DNA from 3 places in the Streptomyces sp. NPDC048612 genome. Region 3 is predicted to be linked to each of the others. Evidence: riboswitches for the same ligand, from Rfam matches in the RefSeq annotation. Region 3 holds a riboswitch; each other region holds the start of a gene.
What was found. Region 3 has a riboswitch for cobalamin ahead of cobN (cobaltochelatase subunit CobN). Riboswitches for the same ligand answer to the same signal wherever they lie in the genome.
Positions count from the first base shown of each region.

Region 1 (5,748 bases), on a different contig from region 3:
GACGGGCTGCTGACCTCCCGCCGCCCGCCGGCGAGCAGCCCGACCACCGACAGCGCGCCCCACCCCACGGACACCGCCACCGCCGCGAGCTTCCGGTCGCGGCCGGGCAGCGTCGCACCGAGCAGGACCGCGTCCCCGAAGTCCGCCGCGATCCGCACATACGCGGCGGTACGCAGCGCCGGGCCTTCCGGAGCCGTCGCCAGCGCCAGCCCGCTCACCGCGTCCCGCCAGGCCAGCGGACGCAGGGAGAGGCGCGTCGCCCACGCGGTCCGCCCCTCCTCGTCGACCAGCCCCGAGGGCCGCGCCAGCAGATCGGGCACCGCGGCCACCGCCGCCCCGTACACCGCCGTGGCGACCCCGACCGCACGCAACAGACCGACCTTCATCCGCCGTCCACCTTCCTCGCCCACCGACCGTCCGACACTGACCACAGCTGACCACACACGCCTCATCCCTCCCCTCCGCCTCCTCAACTCCATTCCGCGGCAGACCTCTTCCCAAACGACATCAGCGGTGTCATCATGACATCACGAGTGTCATCGAGAAGGGGGCGGAGATGGGCGCCGAGAGGGATACCGAGCGGGACACCGACCGGGGGGCCAAGCGGGATGCCGAGCAGGACGCCGAGAGGGATGCCGGCGCCGGAGAAGCTGCGGCCGCCGAGGATCTGCTGTACGGCGTCATCCGGCGCCTGTGGCCGCTGCACCGCACGGTCGTGCGCGCGGTGGAGCGCGAGCTGGCGGACACCGGCCTGACCGCCGGCGAACACGCACTGCTGGACGCGCTGCACACCGAAGGCCCGCGCACCGTCCCGCAGTTGGCGCGCGGAATGGGGCTCGACCGCCAGCCGGTACAGCGCCGGGTGAACCACGCGGCGGAGCTGGGCCTGGTCGTCACGGCCCCGAACCCCGCCCACCGCCGCTCCTCACTGATCCGGCTCACCGCCGAGGGCACGGCGGCGATACGCGGCATCCAGCAGTTCGAGGCGACGGAGCTGCGGCGACGGCTGGCCGACCTGCCCGCCGCCGACGTCCGCACCGCGCTGCACGTACTCGACCGGCTCGGCGAGGAATTCCGGCACCTGGCGAACGGCTCGCACGTTCCACGGGAGGAAACCGACAGTCAGGGCAGCCAGGACAGTCGTGATAGTCGTATCAATGAAGGCAGTAACGACGGTAACGGCAGTATCGGTAACGACGGCACGCCGGACGGCCGCGGCGGCAGACCCGCCCCGGCCCCTCTCATGCACGAAGGACGGTCAGGGGAATGACGCGGAGAATCACCGCCTGGTCCGAGATCGACAACGGCATCGTGCCGGTCGACGAGGGCGAGCTGTTCTACGAGACGGCCGGCTCGGGCCCCGCGGTGGTGCTGCTGCACGGCGGCATGCTCGACCAGCACATGTGGGACGAGCAGTTCACCTGGCTGGTCAACTCCGGCCTGCGCGCGATCCGTTACGACTTCCGCGGGCACGGCCTGTCCTCGACCGTGACCGGGGACTACGCCAACCACGACGACCTGTGCGCCCTGCTGGACGCGCTCGACGTCCCCAGCGCCGTCCTCGTCGGCCTCTCCCACGGCGCACGGGTCGCGCTCGACACCGCCCTCGCCCATCCCGGCCAGGTGACGGCCCTCGCGCTGGCCTCCCCGGGGATCAGCGGCCGGGCCTTCAGCGACCCCTTCGTGCTGGAGCACATCAAGGAGCAGGTGGCGGCGATCGGCACACCGGACGGCGCGGAGTGGTATGTCGAGCACTTCCTGCGGATGTGGGTGGACGGGCCGCATCGTGAGCCGTCCGCGGTGCACCCGGGGTTCCGCGAACGGATGCGCGCCTCGGCCGCGGCCAATGTGGAGGTCCATGCCGACGGCACGGGTGCCGGGATACCGCTGGAGGTCGGCGCCGCCGACCGCCTCGGCGAGATCCGGGTACCGACGGTCGTGCTCGACGGTGATCTCGACAGCAAGGACATCTCCGCCAACGCCCACGCGATAGCCCTGACCGTCCCGGGCGCCCGAAGAGTCCGCATACCGGGGGCGGCCCATATGGTCAATCTGGAGAACACCCCGCTCTTCGATCACGAACTGCACGCCTTCCTGTCGTCCCTGGACTACTGACCCACGGCGCGCCACTCCCCGTGGGCGGCTGCGAACCCCCACGCCCCTCGTGCCGCCGGGGTGGCCGCTAGAGTGGCCGGGCCGTGGTGCTCGGGAATCCGGTGACGGACCGTGTGGTCCCAGTCCGGAGCGGCCCTCGCCACTGTGATCGGGAAGTTTCCACCCCTTCCGCGGGCGCCTGACGCGTCCGCGGCGCCACTGACCGCAGCCTGCGGCCGGGAAGGCGGGGTGGAGACGGGCACCCTCCCCCAGGCTGCAAAGGGACAGGGTGGCAACCCCAAGCCAGGAGACCGGCCACGGCATCTCACGAAGTGATCCACGAGGTGCTGGAGCGTGACCGTCCGGATGGCCCTGTCCACCAATACTCCCAAGTCCCCTGCCCCCGCCGCGTTCCGCTGGCGCCGGCAGGACACCCTCCGCACCGCGGGCCTGATGGCCGTCATAGCCGGGCTGCACGTCGTCGCCTTCGGCGTGCTCTTCCTGCTCGTGGTCCCGAACCACTACGCCGTCGGCAGCCAGGTCTTCGGCGTCGGGCTCGGCGTCACCGCGTACACCCTCGGCATGCGGCACGCCTTCGACGCCGACCACATCGCCGCGATCGACAACACCACCCGCAAGCTGATGGCCGACGGCAAGCGTCCGGTCTCGGTCGGCTTCTGGTTCGCCCTCGGCCACTCCAGCGTGGTCGTGGCGATGGCGGCCCTGGTGGCCGGCGGCGCCCAGCTCGCCGGCACCCTGCTCAACGACGAGTCCCGTACGCACCAGATTTTGGGCACGGTCGGCACCACGGTCTCGGGCACGTTCCTCTACCTCATCGCCGCCCTCAACCTCGTCGCGCTGGCCGGGATCTGGCGGGTCTTCCGCGGGCTGCGCGACGGCCGCTACGACGAGGCCGAGCTGGAGCAGCGCCTCGACGCGCGCGGCTTCATGAACCGCTTCCTGGGGCGGTTCACCCGCTCCATCTCCCGGCCCGGCCAGATGTTCCCGCTCGGCTTCCTCTTCGGGCTCGGCTTCGACACCGCGACCGAGGTGACCCTGATGGTGATGGCGGGCAGCGGCGCCGCGGCGGGCCTGCCCTGGTACGCGATCCTGTGCCTGCCGCTGCTGTTCGCCGCCGGCATGAGCCTGTTCGACACCCTGGACGGCACCTTCATGAACTTCGCCTACCAGTGGGCGTTCGCCAACCCGGTGCGCAAGGTCTACTACAACCTCACCATCACCGGTCTGTCGATCGCCGTCGCCTTCTTCATCGGCACCATCGAGCTGGTGACCGTGCTGCACGACAAGCTCGGCCTCAACGACGCGCTGACCGGCTGGATTTCGGGCCTCGACCTCGACAACGTCGGATTCATCATCGTCGGCCTGTTCGTGGTGGTGTGGGCCGCGGCACTGGCCTACTGGCGGCTGGCCGGCGTCGAACAGCGCTGGGCCGAGCGGGCGGAGCGGGCCGGTGAGACGACCGAGCCGGCGGAACGGACCGCGCCGGGCGCCTGAGGCGGGCCCAGCCCCTGAGGCGGAGCGGGCCGCGCGCAGCGCCTGAGGCAGAGCCCCACCCCGGCCCCACCGACTCCACCGGCCCCGCCTCCTCGGCGTCCGGCCCGGCCCGGCGTTCTCACGTGGCGGAGCCGGCCGCGGCGCCCGTCTCCCGGTCCGGCCCCCAGCGCTCCAGCGCCGCTTCCAGATCGAGGGGCAGCAGCCGGTCCGGCAGGTCCGGGCCCGGCCAGTCCTCCCGCGGCACCCGCCACATCACCTCGAACTCGTTGCCGTCCGGGTCCTTGGCGTACAGCGACTTGGCGACGAGATGGTCGCTGGAACCCACCAGGGCGCCCCGCTCGGTGAGCCGGGTCCGGGCCTCGACGAGTGCGCGGAGCGTGCCGACCTCCCAGGCCAGGTGATACAGCCCGACCTGCCCGGCCTCCGGCCCCGGCGCGTCCGGCGCCACCGCGAACAGCCCCAGATCGTGGTCGTTGAGCGACCCGGGGGCGCTGAGAAAAGCGGCCCGCCCCGGCACCTCGACGTCCACCGTCAGCCCGAGGGCGTCGGTGTAGAAGGCCACCGACCGTGCTACATCGCGGACGTTGAGCACCGCGTGGTTCAGACGTCGTACGGACATGGAGCCCTTCTCCCGTCTCCCGGCCGCGACACCGCCGTGGCGCCGCCGCCTTCCCTGCCTCTGCTGTACCCCGCACGCCCCGCCCCTGCCCAGGGCCGGCCGGCCCGTTATGCGGCCCGACGGACGTCCTGTCCGTGCCCCCCCGGTGCGCGCGGAGCGAGGCGGCCGCCCCCGGGGCCCGTGGTCACTTCCGGACCAGCAGCACCCCGCCGGCCAGCACCACCCCCACCAGCAGCGCGAGCACTCCGTGCAGCGGCCGGACGGACCGCAGACCGGGCAGCAGGCGGTCGACGGCGTAGCGGCCGGGCCCGGTCAGCGTCAGGGCCGCCGCACCGGCCGTCAGCAGCAGCTCGTACTCCACCCCCTTGGGCGCGAAGAAGCCGCCGCCCCACTTCACGGCCAGCGCGTTGACCATCGTGCCGACGACCGCTGCCCCGGCCAGCGGCGTGAGCAGCCCGGCCACCAGCCCGAGCCCGCCGAGCGTCTCGCTCAGACCGGCGACGACGGCCATCGTCCGGCCCGCCGGATAGCCGCTCATCGTGAAGAACTGCCCGGTCCCGTCCAGCCCCGGCCCGCCGAACCAGCCGAACAGCTTCTGGGCCCCATGAGCCGCCATGGTCAGCCCGAGCGCGAGGCGCAGCAGCAGGAGCCCGGCGTCGTAGCCGTGCGGAGCGGCGTCACGGCGGGCGGGGAGGTCGATACGGGAGGACACGAGAGTGCCGAGGGGAGACGTCATGCAGGAGCCGCTCTTTCGCATATCGGGGCCGGCCACGCGAGGCCGCGAACAACTACTTGAAACTTCAAGTCACTCTCTCGACGATACACAGCACCCCCACCACGAACAACAGCGCACACCTCCCGGGGGCGCCGGCGCGATGGCGACACCTGCACCCCCATCGCGGCAAAGATCGGGCCGCCGACTCCCCTCACCTGCATGCGAGTTACCTGCAGGGGACGCAGGGGACACGACCGGCACCCCCCGCCGCGCGCTCAGGCTTCAGCCGGGATGCGCCACAGCGGAGCCTGATACTGCTCCGGCCGACAACTGAGCAACAGCGCCCTGAGCTGCTGGCGTTGGCCGCCGCCGAGACCACAGCCTTCGGCGAGCCGCCGGAATGTGGTGTGGGTAATTCCGCGCGCCCGCGCACCGGCCTCGAATTCATCGAGCCGCCGGAGCGCGAATTCCGGGGTGAACTCCCCCGCGGGCTGCCGGCCGGCCCGGCCGGCGTGGTGCCGTTCGTCGTCGATTTCCGAGAAGCCGCAGATCTCGCGGCTGTACCGCTCGACCTGGTGCAGGTTCTCCGTCGCGAGGACGGCGCCGGCGAGCCGGTTGCGGTCGAGGGCTGCGTCGAGGTCCGCCTCGTACACGACGGGACTCTCGTCGGTGAGCGGCACCGGCACGCCGCCACCTCCCCCTTCGCACCGGCCGCGCACGCCACGCGCGGCGGCGGCCAGCATCGCCGTGGCCTCGGAGGGATGCCACTCCAGAACCGGGCCGACCGGGGCGACATGCCCGGCGT
Region 1 covers NZ_JBICVV010000006.1:109,395-115,142, forward strand. The annotation lists gene ACGFN2_RS12160 (nucleoside/nucleotide kinase family protein) at 1-13, shown strand, start outside; gene ACGFN2_RS12165 (hypothetical protein) at 1-386, opposite strand, end outside; gene ACGFN2_RS12170 (MarR family winged helix-turn-helix transcriptional regulator) at 557-1,270, shown strand; gene ACGFN2_RS12175 (alpha/beta fold hydrolase) at 1,267-2,115, shown strand; cobalamin riboswitch at 2,183-2,429, shown strand; gene ACGFN2_RS12180 (HoxN/HupN/NixA family nickel/cobalt transporter) at 2,449-3,609, shown strand; gene ACGFN2_RS12185 (VOC family protein) at 3,728-4,228, opposite strand; gene ACGFN2_RS12190 (DoxX family protein) at 4,413-4,964, opposite strand; gene ACGFN2_RS12195 (DUF1152 domain-containing protein) at 5,219-5,748, opposite strand, start outside.
Region 1: it holds a riboswitch for cobalamin, as region 3 does, so the genes downstream of both, ACGFN2_RS12180 (HoxN/HupN/NixA family nickel/cobalt transporter) here and cobN (cobaltochelatase subunit CobN) in region 3, are expected to answer to the same signal.

Region 2 (5,748 bases), on a different contig from region 3:
GGCGCACCGGTGGTGGCCGTCTCCTTCCTGACCGTCGGATTCCAGACCGCTGCCAACTTCCTCGCGGGGAGCATGCACATGCCTCTCTCGCGCTACCTACCGGCACTGTTCGTCGGCGGAGCGGGCTGGGCGCTGGTCTACGCGACGGCCGGGGTCGGCGCGCTGAAGCTGCTTGCAAGGCTGTTTGCCGAGCAGACGGTGCTTGGTGCGGGCGTCGTCGCTGGGCTGCTCCTCGCGATGATCGGCGTGATGGTGTACCGGCGTAGAAGAGCTGCCTCGGTCAAGCGCAACACTGCGGCCGACGAGTCCTGACAAGGCGGGCCGCGTATTGACTGCAAGCCGGCCAAAGCTCTCTGCGTCGACGGCCCGCTCCGGTCATGAGGATGCCGGCCCGGACTGCTCCGTCGCACATACGGCGGGAGCAGGGCGGCCGGGCTCGGGGCTGCGGTCCGGGCTGTCCGCTTCGGGATGATCCGCCTCCTCGCCGGAGTCTCCCGGGTACATGATCTGGACGTCGCGCAGCAGGCCGTCCACCACGTCGTCCAGGTCGAGGCGCTTCTCCACCGAATGCAGGCCGGTCAGCCCGGCGCGGAGGGTGACCCGGGGCGGCGCGAGGAGCTTGCAGCAGTCCTCGTCCGGCAGCACGGAGATCTCCGCGGTGCCGATGGACCGGGCCTCGTCGATGATCTCCTGCTTCTCCCAGCCGACCAGCGGCCGCAGCACCGGCAGGGTTGCCGCCTCGTCTACGGCAGCCATGTTCGCCAGGGTCTGGCTGGCCACCTGCCCCAGGCTGTCACCGGTCACCAGGGCCTCCGCCCGGGTGCGGCCCGCCAGCGCGGAAGCGGCGCGGACCATCAGCCGTCGCTGGGCGACGACCTGGAGTCTGCCGGCCCCCGCGATGGCCAGTTGCTTCTGCGCGTGGCCCAGTGCGATGACGTGCAGCCGTCCATCGGGCTGGTAGCGGTTGAGTTCACGGGCGAGGGCGTACGCCTTGTACAGGGAGGCGGCGTTCGTGTACGGAGCACCGGTGAAGTGGACGAAGTCGCAGTGCAGTCCGCGGCGCATCGCCCGGTAGGCCGCCACGGGCGAGTCGTAGCCGCCGGAGAGCAGTACCAGGGCGCGTCCGCTGGAGCCCACGGGCAGTCCGCTCGGTCCCTGGTGACGGCTCCAGGAGACGTAGCTCTCCTTGTGGTCGATCTCGACCGAGATCAGTACGTCCGGGTTGGAGAGGTTCACCGGCAGGGGCCCCAGGGCTTCCCGGACGCGGGCCCCGAGAAAGCGCTCGAACTGGGAGGAGGTCATCTCGAAGTTTTTGTTCCGCCGCTTGACCCGCACCGCGAAACTGATTCCGGGCCGTTCCGTACGGGCGGCTTCAAGCGCCTCCACAGCCGTCTCGGTGATGTCCGGTACGGTGCTCGGAACGCGCAGGGCAGGCTCCACCGAGTTGAACCCGATCACCCGGCGGGCGCGCTCCACGAGGTCCTCCAAGGGAACCTCGCCGCCGAGTACGGTCACGTTCTGGCCGGACTTTATCCAGGTGGAACCGCCGATACCGCGCAGGGCGCCACGGAGATTGTCGTGCAGCCGCTCGGTGAACCGATGCCGGTTGCGGCCCTTGAGGAACACCTCACCGTGTTTGAGCAGGACACAGGGCCCGCTCGGGCGGGGTGCTCTGGGGGAGGGGATGGCGGGCATGCTCGGTTCGCCGGGCACGAAACTCTCCTTCGCGAGTCGTCGTGAGGGCCGGCGCCGGGCCGCGAACGGGGCGCGGGCCCGCCCGTCCCCGCTCTGCGCAGGGCTGGGTGGAACACACCACTCGCTCAGCGGTCCCGCTACCGGGACGCGTGGAACCGTGCGTGGTGATCGCACCCCGCACGAGCAGTGGCAGGTCTTCGGACTCGTGAGCACGCCCCGGAGGACGGGACACCTACTGGCCGTCGCTTCCCAGGTCACATGCGGGCCCAGTGCTTCAGGACGGCGATCGTTCCCACTCACCGCTGCGAGGCAGTCCCGGACTCCCACCGGGTTCCCCCTTGCGACACCCCGCCTGGCGGGCGGGGCGAACCAGCTGCCGGTCCAGGGTAGACAAGGCGGTGGGCTTGTCGTGAACCAGACCTTGACTGTCCGCTTTGGGCCAGGACAGTCGACTCAAGAGGCTGTCGGTTATGGGGGTGATGGGTCATTCTGAGAGGTTGGTTGGTGCTTCAACTGGTTTCGGGCTCAGCCGCGTCCGACGAGACGCGGCACAGGAGGCCGGCGGGCGAAGCCCCGGGGACCTACCCCAGCCATGCCCCGTCCCGCATCAGTACTCTGCCCCCAAGTTCCGTCTCCCCTCGCCAGGCCAGCACGGTCTCCGGCTCGATGCGCAGATACACGAACGCGGCTTCCTCGGTACGCGGGTCCCACCCGAATTTGTCAGCGAACCCGTCCGCCGCCTCGCCGGGTACACGCTCCGCCGGGAAGCGAATGGCCCGCCCCTTCAGGAGGACGACGTCGAACGTGTCCGGCAAGGCCAGGCGTACCCGCGGATCATCCCGGATGTTGCGCGCGGTCGCGGTGGCCTCACCGGTGCACATCCATACGGCGTGCCCGTCCCACCAGAACCACAGCGGTACCTGGTGCGGGCCACGGTCCGGATGAGCTGTGGACACCCAGATGTCCCGTTCCCTGCCGAGGCGTTCCAGCGTGTTGCGCTTGCGCTCCGACAGCTCGCGACGAGCGGTTCGCGTGGTCTGCATGGGCATCGACCCTAGCCAGTGGCCCCTGGCCCCGCATGGGGCGTAGGGCTTAGTTCCCGAGGCGGAGGCCGTTCAGGCGTCGTGCAGGAATCCGGCAACTCCGTTGTTTATCTGTGCTCTCGTCGTCGTCCCAGGCGAAGGGGCACCCCGAAGCCCACGCGGCGATCTCAGGCGTCTTCCAGAACACGCTGCCCCGGGCTGGGCCAGCGGATGAGCAGGTGGTGCGTCCGATGTGTTCGGAAGCTCAGTGCGCAGGTGCTCGGCGGTCGTGAACGGTGGAGGCGACCGTCAGAGCGGTTCCGGCGAGGATGGGCGCGATCATCGCGGTGAACAGCCAGCCGGATACCTCTGGCTCGGGCGCCGAACGCCACAGGACTGTGCAGCCGATCAGAAGCGACATGCCTACGCAAGCGTTGAGTGCCAGCAGCGCCCGGGCGGTCCAGAGGGCGGAGGCGCGTGTGCGAGGCCGGTTGAGCGACGACCTCACCAGCCCGTTGCCGAAGGGCGCAACGTTGTCCGGGAGTTCGGCACTCGGAGTGGTCCGCAGTGTCAGCTCCGCGCAGGCGGTGAGCAGAACAGTGACGCCGATGTGCACGAAGACGAGTATGAAGGCGCTACCGATGGATCGGTCGGTCCAGGCGTCGACCCCATCGGTGCCGATGTGCTGCGGTATCCGGCTCGGCAGATGCGGATAGCGGACGACGCCCCAAACGGACAGGGCGGTGAGGAGGGCGGCATTGGGGACGAGCCACAGGCGTACGGGAGAGGACAAGACCATGGGGCCGATTGTCCGGCGAACGCGTAAGGGTGGGTAGCCGTTTTACGGTGGTGAGCGGGCGGAGCGCGGCGGCCAGGCAGACGTTGACTGCTGAAAACCACACGGTCGCGATGGTCGGCGACGGCACCAACGACGCTCCCGCACTCGCCCTCGCCGACGTCGGCATCGCCATGGGCGCACACTCCTCCCATGCTGAAACGATCAGCTAGGTCTGGTCGGTTCCAAGGGCGTTGCGGAGGAAGGAAGTTGCCTGGTCGATGGCTCCGCGGGCGGCTTTGGAGTGACTCAGTGAGTTGAGCATCATGAAGTCGTGGACCGTGCCGTCGTAGCGCACCGTGGTCACCGGAACGCCGGCTGCTCGGAGCTTGGCGGCGTACGCCTCGCCCTCATCGCGCAGCACGTCGGCCTCGTCGACGATCAGCAGGGCGGGCGGCAGGCCGGAGAGCTGCTCGGTGGTGGCCTGGTTGGGAGACGCGGTGATCTCCGCGCGTTGGTCCGGGTCGGTCGTGTAGGCGTTCCAGAACCATTCCATCAGCTGGCGGCTCAGGTAGTAGCCGGTGGCGAACTGGTCGTAGGAACCGGTGTCCATGGCCGCGTCGGTGACCGGGTAGTACATCGACTGCTGTACGAACGTGACGTCACCGCGCTCCTTGGCCATGAGGGCGAGTGCGGCGGTCATGTTCCCGCCGACCGACTCCCCGGCCACTGCCATGCGCCGTGCATCCAGCCCCTTGGACGCCCCCTCCCGGGCGATCCACTGCGCGGTGGCGTAGCCCTGCTCGATGGCCACCGGGTAGTGCGCCTCGGGCGACGGCGTGTACTCCACGAAGGCCACTGCCGCACGAGTGCCGACCGCCAACTCGCGCACTAGGCGGTCGTGGGTGCCGGCATTGCCCAGCACCCAGCCACCGCCGTGCATGTACAGCACGACGGGCAGCGTCCCGGTGGCGCCCTGCGGCTTGACGATGCGTACCCCCACATCGCCCACCGATGCCGGAACCGAAACCCACTCCTCGTCGACCGGCAGCTTGTCGACCGGCGCGGCCTGGAGGTCGTCGAGCACCTTGCGCGCTGCGGTCGGTTCCAGCTCGTACAGGAACGGATGTTGTGAGGTTGCGTCGGCGAGTTCCTGTGCCTCGGGCTCAAGAACTATCGAGGCGGTTCGACCAGCCATGGGAATGCTCCCTGGTAAATCCGAGAAACGCATAATAAAGGGCGCGGGGCGCTGGAGAGCGCCGCGCTGCGCTTGGGCTGCGGGGCGGCCGGCAGCGCCTCCGCCCTTGTTCAAGCCCCTGATGGGGGTATTTGTCCATTGTAATTGCCTGCTCTCCGTAGACGCATTCCAAGGGGCCGCCTCGTCCGTTCACCGGCTGGTCCACGGGTTGGGCCCACGAGGCCTACGGCCTTGCCGGACGGCGTGCTCCCGTGGGATGTGGCAGTGGCGGGAGGGAAGGCTCTCGTAGCCAGGCCTCGAAGAGTCCGCTCAGAGGGGTGGCCGTGTGCTGCTGGGCGTGCGTGGTGAAGTCGGTGGTGGTCACGGTGCCGTGGCGGTGGTTTGTGGCCCAGGCCTTGAGCATGCGGAAGAACGGGGCCTCGCCGAGGGCGCAGCGCAGTGCGTGGACCGTCAGGCCGCCTCGTTGGTAGAGGCGGTCGTCGAACATCAGGAGTGCCCCGGGGTCGGCCAGTCGCAGGTTCTGGGGTGCGATGGACAGCAGGCGGTGTGCGGTGGCGGCGTGGTCGGCCGCTGTTCGGCCTCCGGCGTGTTCCGACCACAGCCACTCGGCGTACTTGGCGAAGCCCTCGTTGAGCCAGATGTGCTGCCAGTCGGCGACCGAGACGCTGTTGCCGAACCACTGGTGGGCCAGTTCATGGGCGACCAGGCGTTCCGAGGTGCGGGCTCCGTCGAGGTGGTTGGTGCCGAAGGTGGCGACACCCTGGGCCTCCACCGGGACGTCCAGCTCCTCGTCGGCGACCACGATCGCGTACTCGCCGAAGGGGTAGGCCCCGAAGACGTCCTGGAAGAACTGCATCATCTGGGTCTGCCGGGCGAAGTCCTCGGTGAACTGCGGGCGCAGATGTGCGGGCACGTAGGCGGTCTGGGGCACCGGTGGGTTGCGTTCGTCCGCCGAGGCCGGAGCCTGGGCCGGGGTGGTGAGCGGCACGGTGGTGTATCTGCCGAGGGAGACGGTCATCAGGTAGCTGGAGGTGGGGGCCGGCTGCTCGTAGACCCAG
Region 2 covers NZ_JBICVV010000005.1:54,696-60,443, reverse strand. The annotation lists gene ACGFN2_RS10490 (DedA family protein) at 1-312, shown strand, start outside; gene thiI (tRNA uracil 4-sulfurtransferase ThiI) at 376-1,695, opposite strand; cobalamin riboswitch at 1,866-2,084, opposite strand; gene ACGFN2_RS10480 (pyridoxamine 5'-phosphate oxidase family protein) at 2,277-2,738, opposite strand; gene ACGFN2_RS10475 (DUF1648 domain-containing protein) at 2,983-3,516, opposite strand; gene ACGFN2_RS10470 (hypothetical protein) at 3,600-3,725, shown strand; gene ACGFN2_RS10465 (alpha/beta hydrolase) at 3,722-4,690, opposite strand; gene ACGFN2_RS10460 (M1 family metallopeptidase) at 4,914-5,748, opposite strand, start outside.
Region 2: it holds a riboswitch for cobalamin, as region 3 does, so the genes downstream of both, thiI (tRNA uracil 4-sulfurtransferase ThiI) here and cobN (cobaltochelatase subunit CobN) in region 3, are expected to answer to the same signal.

Region 3 (5,748 bases):
AGGGCGGCGGCGCTGCGGGTCGTCCCCATCGTGGCGGCGAGGTCAGGGACCGATGGGTCGGTGAGGGTGCACAGGACCTCGTTGCCGGCCGGCAGCCGCTTCCGGGTGACGCCGCTGGCCACCATGTTGGCGTCGCAGAGGATCGGCGCACCGGCGTGCAGCGCCGCGCGGCCGCGGGCCACGACCTCGGGGGTGAAGGCCAGGTCGCGTACCAGGTCGACCATGCCGCAGGCGTGGATCATCCGGACCGCGACCCGGCTGACGTCGGCGGGCAGGCCGGCGAGGTCCGCCTCGGCGCGGATGGTGGCGAAGGACTGGCGGTAGATCGCCGCACCGTCCTTCTCGTAGTCGAACGCGGTCACTGTGGCCTCGGTGTTGTCGGGTACGGGGCGGTGGTGGAGGTGGGGCATGGAGCTGAGGTGGGGCATGGAGCCGTGGGTCGGGGGCGGTTCATGAGGTGGCGGGGGACGGAGCAGCGGAGGGTGCCGCCGGCGGTGCGGGGTGCGGGGCGGGCGCGGTCTCCGGCCGTACGACCGAGACCCGGTAGCCCTCCGCCGTCGCCAGCACGTCGACCCAGGCGCCGTGCGGATGGCCGCAGCGGCGTTCGCAGCCGGACCAGTACACGGGGAGGTGCCGGAGAGCGGCGTCGGCCGGTTCCGGTTCGCCGGGGCCGGGGCGGGCGGCGGAGACGGGGCCGGGGCCGGGCACGGGGGTGCCCGCCGTGACCGCGGCCGTCGCGTCCGCCCGTACGTCGGTACGGGACTTGGCGCAGCCGGGGCGGCCGGTGCAGGCGCCGATGCGGTGCCAGGGGGAGTCCGGGGCGGTGACCAGCCCGGCGGCGGACAGCTCACGCAGGCGGGCGGCCGCCGTCGCGGCGGACAGCCCCGGGACGACGATGCCGCGCCAGGGCGTGAGGCGGAGCGCGCCCGCACCGTCCTCGGCGGCGATGGCGGTCAGCAGCCGCCACTGTGCGACCGACAGCCGCCCCAGCGGCGCGAGCACGGAGAGCGCGCGGGCCCCGTCGCGGCCCTCGACGACGCCGGGAGCGGAGGAGTCGGCGGCCGCGGTGTGCGTCCCCGCCGCGGTCCCGGCCACCAGCACCGCCCCGATACCGGCCGCGTGCAGCCGGTCCGCGACGGTGCGGGCGGTCAGGCCGTGGCCGTCCGGGAGTTCACGTATCCGCCAGGCGCCGCTGCCGCTCGATCCGGCGGCGGTCAGGAAGGCCTCGGCGGCGGTGAGCGCGGCGCGCGGGGCGTCCGGGCCGGCGATCCGCAGCGCGTCCGGATCGTCGCCGACCCGGAGCAGGGCGGTGGCTCCGGACCCGGCCGGGCGCCCGGCGCCGGACGCGTCCTCGTGTGCCGTCGGCGCCCCGGGCCCGGCCGCTTCTGCGACCAAGCTCACATCGCCGCCGAGCGCCGCCACATCGCCCCGCCCGTCGTCCAGGACGAAGAGGAAGCGCCCCGACAGCGCGGTCGCGGACTCGCTCGCGCAGAGCAGTCCGTCCAGCTCACGGGCCCACAACCGCACGTCAGCGGCGGTGTGCCGGTCCAGTCCGGCGAGCGGGGAGGCGAGGATGTTGCGGATGCGTTCGTGGCGCTCGGAGGGCAGCAGACCGGCGTCGCGCAGCAGCGCGGCGAGCTGTCCCCCGCAGCTCTCCGGGAGGCCGCGGAGTTCCGCGTTGCCGCGGGAGGTGAGCGAGAGCCGGCCGTCGCCGAGCCGGCCGGCGGCATCGGCCAGCGTCTCCGCCTGACGCACCGTCAAATCTCCGGCGGGCAACCGCACTCGGGCGAGGTGACCGTCGGCGGCGGAGTGCAGCCGCAGCGCTCCCGGGCAGGCGTCACCGCGGTCCCGTATGGGCGGTTCGGCGCCTTGGGGCCGTAGCGAGGGGGAGGGCGGCATGGCCGCGAGCATACCCACGGAGGCGGGTGACCCATCCGGGCCGGAGCCGGCCGGGCACCCGGCCCGGACACGGGTACCGGGGGCGCGCCCCCGTCGCCGCGGGGCCGGTCCGGAGGCCCGCTTACCTCGCTCGGCCGCAGCCCTTACTATGCAGGTCGGTGGGTCGGACGGCCCACCGACGCCAGCGACGGCGCAGGGCCCTACGGCCTTGGGGAGGAAGCCCGGTGAAAATCCGGCGCGGTCCCGCCACTGTGAGCCCGGCAGACGCCGGGTGAGCCAGGAACTCCTGCCGTCCCTACGACCACCCGGGGCGCGGATACCCCGAGGAAGGCCTGCGCTCGCATGCTTCTGCTGCTGTCGACCTCCGACACCGACCTGCTCAGCGCCCGCGCGGCCACGGGCCCCGTGCCGTACCGGCTCGCCAACCCTGCGCGGCTCGACGTCGCCGAACTCCCCGCGCTGCTGGAGGGCACCGACCTCGTCGTCGTACGCCTCCTCGGCGGCATCCGGGCCTGGGAGGAAGGGCTGGAGGTGCTGCTCGCCGAGGACCAGCACCGGCCGGTCGTCGTGCTCACCGGTGAACAGGCCCCCGACGCCCAGCTCATGGAGCAGTCGACGGTCCCGGTCGGCATCGCGGCCGAGGCGCACGCCTACCTCGCGCACGGCGGCCCCGCCAACCTCGACCAGCTCGCCCGCTTCCTCTCCGACACGGTGCTGCTGACCGGCCACGGCTTCGAGCCGCCGGAGCCCGCCCCGTCCTGGGGCCCGCTGGACTGGGAAGGCCGCAACGAGAGCGGCCCGCTGGTCGCCGTGCTCTACTACCGCGCCCACCACATGAGCGGCAACACCGCCTTCGTACGGACCCTGTGCGAGCAGATCGAGACGGCCGGCGGACGCGCCCGGCCGCTGTTCGTCGCCTCCCTCCGGGCCCCCGAGCCGGAGCTGATCGAGGCGCTGGGGAGTGCCGACGCCCTGGTCACCACGGTCCTCGCGGCGGGCGGCAGCAAGCCGGCCGACGCCTCCGCCGGGGGCGACGACGAGTCCTGGGACGCGGGCGCGCTGGCCGCCCTGGACGTCCCGATCCTGCAGGCCCTGTGCCTGACCGGGCCGCGCAGCGCCTGGGAGGAGAACGACGAGGGGCTGTCGCCGCTGGACGCCGCCTCGCAGATCGCGGTGCCCGAGTTCGACGGCCGGCTGATCACCGTGCCGTTCTCCTTCAAGGAGGTCGACGAGGACGGGCTGCCGGTCTACGTCGCCGACCCCGAGCGCGCCGCCCGGGTCGCCGGGATCGCCGTCCGGCACGCCCGGCTGCGCCACATCCCGGCCGCGGAGAAGCGCCTCGCGCTGGTGCTGTCCGCCTACCCGACCAAGCACTCCCGGATCGGCAACGCGGTCGGCCTGGACACCCCGGCCAGTGCCGTGGCGCTGCTGCGCCGACTCCGGGCGGACGGCTACGACTTCGGCGACGAGAGCGCCGAGCCGGTCCCGGGCCTGGAGTCCGGCGACGGGGACGAGCTGATCTACGCCCTCATCGAGGCCGGCGGCCACGACCAGGAGTGGCTCACCGAGGAGCAGCTCGCCCGCAACCCGGTCCGTATCCCGGCCGCCGACTACAAGCGCTGGTACGCCACGCTGCCGCAGGAGCTGCGGGACTCCGTCGAGGAGCACTGGGGGCCGCCGCCCGGCGAGATGTTCGTCGACCGCAGCCGCAACCCCGACGGCGACATCGTGCTGGCCGCGCTGCGCCGCGGCAATCTGCTGGTCCTCATCCAGCCGCCGCGCGGCTTCGGCGAGAACCCGATCGCGATCTACCACGACCCCGATCTGCCGCCCTCGCACCACTACTTGGCGGCGTACCGCTGGATCGCGGCCTCCGCCGAGGACGGTGGCTTCGGCGCGGACGCCATGGTTCACCTGGGCAAGCACGGCAACCTGGAGTGGCTGCCCGGCAAGAACGCGGGGCTGTCCGCGGCCTGCGGCCCGGACGCCGCGCTCGGTGACCTGCCGCTCGTCTACCCCTTCCTGGTCAACGACCCGGGCGAGGGCACCCAGGCCAAGCGCCGGGTGCACGCCACCCTCGTCGACCACCTCGTCCCGCCGATGGCCCGCGCCGAGTCCTACGGCGACATCGCGCGCCTGGAGCAGCTCCTCGACGAGTACGCGTCGATCTCCGCGATGGACCCGGCGAAGCTGCCCGCCATCCGCGCCCAGATCTGGACGCTGATCCAGGCCGCCAAGCTCGACCACGACCTGGGGATGGACGAACGCCCCGACGACGACGGCTTCGACGACTTCCTGCTGCACGTCGACGGCTGGCTGTGCGAGGTCAAGGACGCCCAGATCCGTGACGGACTGCACGTCCTGGGCGGTGCGCCGGCCGGCGAGGCACGGGTCAACCTCGTGCTCTCCATCCTGCGCGCCCGTCAGATCTGGGGCGGCACCTCCGCCCTCCCCGGTCTGCGCGAGGCGCTCGGGCTGGACGAGTCCGCGGCGACCCGTACGACCGCCGACGAGGCCGAGGCCACCGCCCGTGCGCTGGTCCAGGCGATGGAGGACGCGGACTGGGACCCAGCCGCGGTGTCCAAGGCTGCTGAGGGGCACCCGGCCGCGGTCGCCGACATCCTCGCCTTCGCCGCCCGCGAGGTCGTCCCGCGCCTCGCCGCCACCACCGACGAGATCGACCACGCCGTGCACGCCCTCAACGGCGGCTTCGTCCCGGCCGGTCCCTCCGGCTCCCCGCTCCGCGGCCTGGTCAACGTGCTGCCGACGGGCCGGAACTTCTACTCCGTCGACCCCAAGGCCGTGCCCTCCCGCCTCGCCTGGGAGACCGGACAGGCCCTCGCCGACTCCCTGCTGGCGCGCTACCGCGACGACAACGGCGACTGGCCGCAGTCCGTCGGCCTCTCGCTGTGGGGCACCAGCGCCATGCGGACATCGGGTGACGATGTCGCCGAGGCACTGGCGCTGCTGGGCGTCCGCCCCCTGTGGGACGACGCCTCGCGCCGGGTCAACGGGCTGGAGCCCATCCCGCTCGCCGAACTCGGCCGCCCCCGTATCGATGTCACGCTGCGCATCTCCGGCTTCTTCCGCGACGCCTTCCCGCACGTCATCGGCCTGCTCGACGACGCCGTACGGCTCGTCGCCGGGCTGGACGAGCCCGCGGAGTCCAACTTCGTCCGCGCCCACGCGCAGGCCGACCTCGCCGAGCACGGCGACGAACGCCGTGCCACCACCCGCATCTTCGGCTCCCGCCCGGGGACGTACGGCGCGGGCCTGCTCCAGCTGATCGACTCCCGCGACTGGCGCACCGACGCCGACCTCGCCGAGGTCTACACGGTCTGGGGCGGCTACGCCTACGGCCGCGGTCTGGAGGGCCGCCCGGCCCGGGACGAGATGGAGACCGCCTACAAGCGCATCGCGGTCGCCGCCAAGAACACCGACACCCGCGAGCACGACATCGCGGACTCCGACGACTACTTCCAGTACCACGGCGGCATGGTCGCCACCGTCAAGGCGCTCAAGGGCAAGGCCCCCGAGGCGTACATCGGTGACTCCACCCGCCCGGAGACGGTCCGCACCCGCAGCCTGGTCGAGGAGACCTCCCGGGTCTTCCGCGCCCGGGTGGTCAACCCCCGCTGGATCGAGGCGATGCGCCGCCACGGCTACAAGGGCGCCTTCGAACTCGCCGCCACCGTGGACTACTTGTTCGGCTACGACGCCACCACGGGTGTGGTCGCCGACTGGATGTACGACAAGCTCGCGCAGACCTACGTCCTGGACCCCGAGAACCGCGCCTTCCTCCAGGAGGCCAACCCCTGGGCCCTGCACGGGATCGCGGAACGTCTCCTG
Region 3 covers NZ_JBICVV010000012.1:198,069-203,816, reverse strand. The annotation lists gene ACGFN2_RS20475 (precorrin-8X methylmutase) at 1-410, opposite strand, end outside; gene ACGFN2_RS20470 (cobalamin biosynthesis protein CobG) at 451-1,899, opposite strand; cobalamin riboswitch at 2,077-2,204, shown strand; gene cobN (cobaltochelatase subunit CobN) at 2,242-5,748, shown strand, end outside.